DNA from 2 places in the Peribacillus sp. NPDC046944 genome. Region 2 is predicted to be linked to the other one. Evidence: riboswitches for the same ligand, from Rfam matches in the RefSeq annotation. Region 2 holds a riboswitch; the other holds the start of a gene.
The links. Region 2 has a riboswitch for lysine ahead of ACQKIC_RS07570 (aspartate kinase). Riboswitches for the same ligand answer to the same signal wherever they lie in the genome.

Region 1: it holds a riboswitch for lysine, as region 2 does, so the genes downstream of both, ACQKIC_RS13065 (amino acid permease) here and ACQKIC_RS07570 (aspartate kinase) in region 2, are expected to answer to the same signal.

The regions. Positions count from the first base shown of each region.
Region 1 covers NZ_JBNNML010000006.1:161,340-163,753, forward strand. Annotated here, with positions in the region: gene ACQKIC_RS13060 (LacI family DNA-binding transcriptional regulator) at 1-672, shown strand, start outside; lysine riboswitch at 903-1,085, shown strand; gene ACQKIC_RS13065 (amino acid permease) at 1,183-2,414, shown strand, end outside.
Region 2 covers NZ_JBNNML010000003.1:393,927-396,340, forward strand. Annotated here, with positions in the region: gene ACQKIC_RS07570 (aspartate kinase) at 1-962, opposite strand, end outside; lysine riboswitch at 1,051-1,228, opposite strand; gene uvrC (excinuclease ABC subunit UvrC) at 1,290-2,414, opposite strand, start outside.

The DNA.
Region 1 (2,414 bases), on a different contig from region 2:
CAATATGAAAGAGAGAAAGAAATCCAAGCACTGAAAATGTTACAAATGAAGCAACTCGATGGCATCATCGTCTGTTCTAGAATCTCAGAAATGAAAGTGCTCTTGGAGTATCATGTCTACGGTCCGATTATCTTATGTGAAGATACATCGCAGTCAGAATTTTCTTCGATCAGCATCGACCATTATGCCGCCTTTTCCTCAGCCCTCGACTACTTGGTAAACAAGGGATATAAGAAAATAGGCTACAGCCTTGGGCGAAAAAAGAGCAGGAATAGTTCACTTCGGATAAAGGCGTTTGAAGATAGCATGAAAAAACATCATTTTATAAGTAAAGAGGAATGGCTGTTTGAAGGCAGTTACTATATCAAAGACGGAGAAAGGGCCTTTCAAGAATGGGTCGCCATGCAGGATAAGCCAGAGGCCATCATTATAACGAACGATGATACGGCAGCTGGCTTCATCATTTCCGCTCAAAAAGCGGGAGTTAAGATACCTGAAGACGTCGCCATCCTTGGTTTCAATAACGATAGTATTAGCGAAATGCTGGACATCTCGACTATATCCCTACCCTTGGATTCGATTGGGAGAATGGCTGTTGACCTTTTTGAGGATCCTGCCACGATCAAACATGTAAAGCTAGGTTTCAGCCTTATAACGCGAAAAAGTGTATAATAATCAGAATTATTTGTTTTTATTATTCACCTATATTATCTATTTGAACACTAAATGGTTTGATTCATGTCTAATTAGGGAAAAAGATACTTGAAAAATAAACATTGCGCTCTCTAGAGGAATATTTTATAATTTTAATATAGCAAATTTCATTCAGTGACTCACAAACTGTATGTCACCATTTAAAATTCGCGTTATTAACAGTACGAATTGAATACTTCCTCATTTACCGATGAGTTAGAGGCTGCGGCTTATAAAAGTAACACGGACGAGATTCAGGAAAGTTGACGACTCCGTTTGAAAGGATAAGTTGCCGAAGTGTAGAAATATTCCTTGTATTTCTAGGCTGGCGATGTTTTCGAACAGGAACATCACTGTCACGTTTTCATAAAACGTGGGGAGCTATCTTCGGAAGGATTAAACGGGTATCTATATACAGCCGTCGATCTTTTTCGACTGCTGTTTTTTTTATATTCCGTCCCCTTCCCATAAAAAGGAGTGTAACATCAATTGAAAAATCAACAACAAAATTCAAATCCTACTGAACTGAAAAGGAGTCTGAAAGCTAGGCACCTTATGATGATATCTCTAGGTGGAACAATCGGCACCGGACTATTTTTAGCGAGTGGTGGTGCCATTCATACGGCTGGCCCCGGTGGTGCATTAGTTGCTTATGCGGTAATTGGCGCCATGGTTTTTTATTTAATGACAAGCCTTGCCGAGATGGCTGCTTATATGCCAGTTGCCGGTTCGTTCCGCGTTTATGCATCCAAATTCGTCGATCCCTCTTTCGGTTTTGCGATTGGGTGGAATTATTGGTATAACTGGGCCATCACGATAGCAGCTGAATTGGCGGCCGTTGTCCTGATCATGAAATTTTGGTTCCCGGATACTCCATCATTCATTTGGAGTGCCGTTGCATTACTCATCATGTTCTTAATTAACTATATGTCCGTTAAGGGCTTTGGCGAAGCCGAATATTGGTTTGCAATGATTAAAATCGTGACCGTCATTATCTTCTTAATTACTGGTTTTTTAATCATTTTTGGCATCATGGGCGGAAATGATCCGATTGGTTTTTCTAATTTCACCATGGGTGATGGGCCATTTAATGGAGGCTTCTTTACCATTCTAGGAGTCTTCATGGCAGCTGGCTTCTCCTTCCAAGGAACGGAATTGCTTGGAGTAACCGCTGGAGAAAGTGAAGATCCTGAGAAAAACATCCCTAGGGCGATCAAATCCGTTTTTTGGCGCATTATCTTATTCTATATCCTAGCAATCTTTGTCATAGGAATGATCATTCCTTTCACGGATGCACGTTTACTAAGTGAAGATGTTGCCGTCAGTCCATTTACGCTTGTTTTTGAACGCGCAGGCCTTGCCTTTGCCGCTGCTGTCATGAACGCAGTCATTTTAACATCCGTACTTTCAGCTGGTAACTCTGGCATGTATGCCTCAACCCGTATGCTATGGGATTTAGCACGTGACGGAAAAGCACCGAAGTTCCTTGGCAAGCTTGATAAAAGAGGCGTACCTGTAAATGCTCTTATCGTGACTTCTTTAGTCGGATGTCTTGCTTTCTTGGCTTCCTTCTTCGGGGATGGAGTCGTGTATATTTGGTTACTGAACGCTTCCGGCATGGCTGGTTTCGTCACATGGGTCGGGATTGCCCTTGCCCACTATCGATTCCGAAAAGCTTATATCGCTCAAGGTCTGGATTTAAATGACCTCCCATACCGTTC
Region 2 (2,414 bases):
AGAACCATTAAAGCTGCTTTTGTATCTTCGCTTTTAATAGAAAAAGAGAGATTGGTCGTATCTTCTGATGTCATGCTCTGGATGATGATATCTACATTTATGTGATTTTTCGCCAGTGTCGTGAAAATCGTGGATAATACACCAAGTGATCGAGGCAAGCCGTTCACTGTAACTCTTGTGATGCTATCCTCAAAAGCAATACCCCGTACAATTAAATTCTCTTCCATATTCGCTTCCTCCTCAATGATGGTCCCAGATTCTTTTTCTAAGCTTGAACGGACTTCAAGCGAGATTTGATAGTTTTTTGCATATTCAACGGCCCGTGGGTGCAGGACCCCAGCCCCTAAATGGGCCAGCTCCAACATTTCGTCATAAGATACGGATGTTAATTTCCTGGCGTTTTTTATGTAGCGTGGATCTGTTGTGAAAACACCGGTTACATCGGTATAAATATCGCATCGGTTTGCGTGTAGTGCTGCGGCTATGGCAACCGCCGTTGTATCGGAACCGCCCCGACCCAATGTCGTGATTTCCCCATGTTCATCCATTCCTTGAAAACCGGCAACGATGACGATCTTTTTTGCTTGCAACTGAGCTTGAATTCTGGAAGCATCGATATTTAAAATTCGCGCATTTCCGTGAACGGACTCTGTCTGCATCCCAGCCTGCCAGCCCGTAAAGGATACGGCTTCATGCCCCTTTTCCACCAATGCCATCGTTAACAAGGCAATCGTAACTTGTTCCCCGGTCGTCAATAACATATCCATTTCCCTCTTACTTGGGGATGCGGAAATATCTCTCGCCATGGAAACCAATTCATCCGTTGTCTTCCCCATTGCCGAAACAACGACAACGACGTCATTACCTTTTTCAGCTTCCTCGATTACACGATTAGCGACATGTTTGATTTTCTCGACACTCCCTACAGAAGTACCGCCAAATTTTTGTACAATCAGTGCCATTCTCATGCACCCTCTCTATCTTTTTTAGGCAATAAAAAAAGCAATGAGAATATCTCATTGCTGTGGTTACGTATCCGTTCAGTAATCACAGTGAGATAGCTCTCCAAGGTATCAACCCTGACAATCTGCCATCTTTTAAATGGTCAGACCAGAAAAACAAGGTATGAGTCTTGTTTTCCTTCGGCGTCATTCCCTTTCAAAACCCTTCATTGAAGCTCATACTTCTCTAGGTTTTTACTATTGAATTCCGCACCTCTATCAGCACTTTAAATTGTCTTGTTTAAAAATCCCTTTTAAGCATAGCATAGGAAAAAGACACTCGCAAGGTCATTCTTGTAATTTTCTAAAGATTCCATCCGCTACATTTTTAGGCATTCCCGCTTCGATTATCTGTTCGACTGAGGCCTCTTTCATTTTTTTCAATGACCCGAAATGCCGTAACAGCTGCTTTCTTCTTTTCTCACCTACACCTGGAATATCATCCAGAAGTGAATGAATGGCATTTTTCCCACGAAGCTGGCGATGGAAGGTAATCGCGAACCGATGCACTTCATCTTGGATTCTTTGTAGCAAGTAAAATTCCTGACTTCGCGAATCAAGTGGAATCAGTTCGAGCGGGTTTCCAATCATCAATTGGGATGTCCTGTGTTTTTCATCCTTAATAAGGCCAGAAAGCGGAATATCGAGACCGAGTTCATTTTCCAAAATGTCCCGAACGGCCTCCACATGTCCTTTCCCTCCATCGATGATGATCAAGTCAGGAAGTGGAAGGCCATCTTTTAAGACGCGTGAATATCTTCTTCGGACAACTTCACGCATCGATTCGTAATCATCAGGCCCTTTCACCGTTTTAATTTTATACTTTCGATACTCCCGCTTTTCCGGCTTGCCATCAATGAAAACGACCAAAGCAGATACAGGATCACTTCCTTGAATATTCGAGTTATCAAAAGCCTCGATACGATGTGGAGTGTAGATGCCTAACTTATCCCCTAAATTCTCCACTGCCTTAATCGTTCTTTCTTCATCCCGTTCAATTAATGAGAACTTCTCTTGAAGGGCGATGGAGGCGTTTTTATTTGCCAATTGCAGCATATCCTTTTTCGCGCCCCTTTTCGGATGAAGCGTTTTTACACCAAGCAAGCTCTCCGCCAGCTCGGCATCAACAGACTCCGGCAACAATATCTCTTTTGGCTTAAAGTGATTGGCCTTTTCATAAAACTGTCCGAGATACGTAAGAAGCTCCTGTTCCGGTTCATCGTAGACCGGAAAGAGCGAAACATCTCTTTCAATCAGTTTCCCTTGTCGCACAAAAAATACTTGTACGCACATCCACCCTTTATCATAGGCAAAACCGAATACGTCCCTGTCAATGAAATCAGTCGTCATCATTTTCTGTTTTTCCATTGTAATCTCGATGTGGGCAATTTTATCCCGATATTCCTTCGCCCG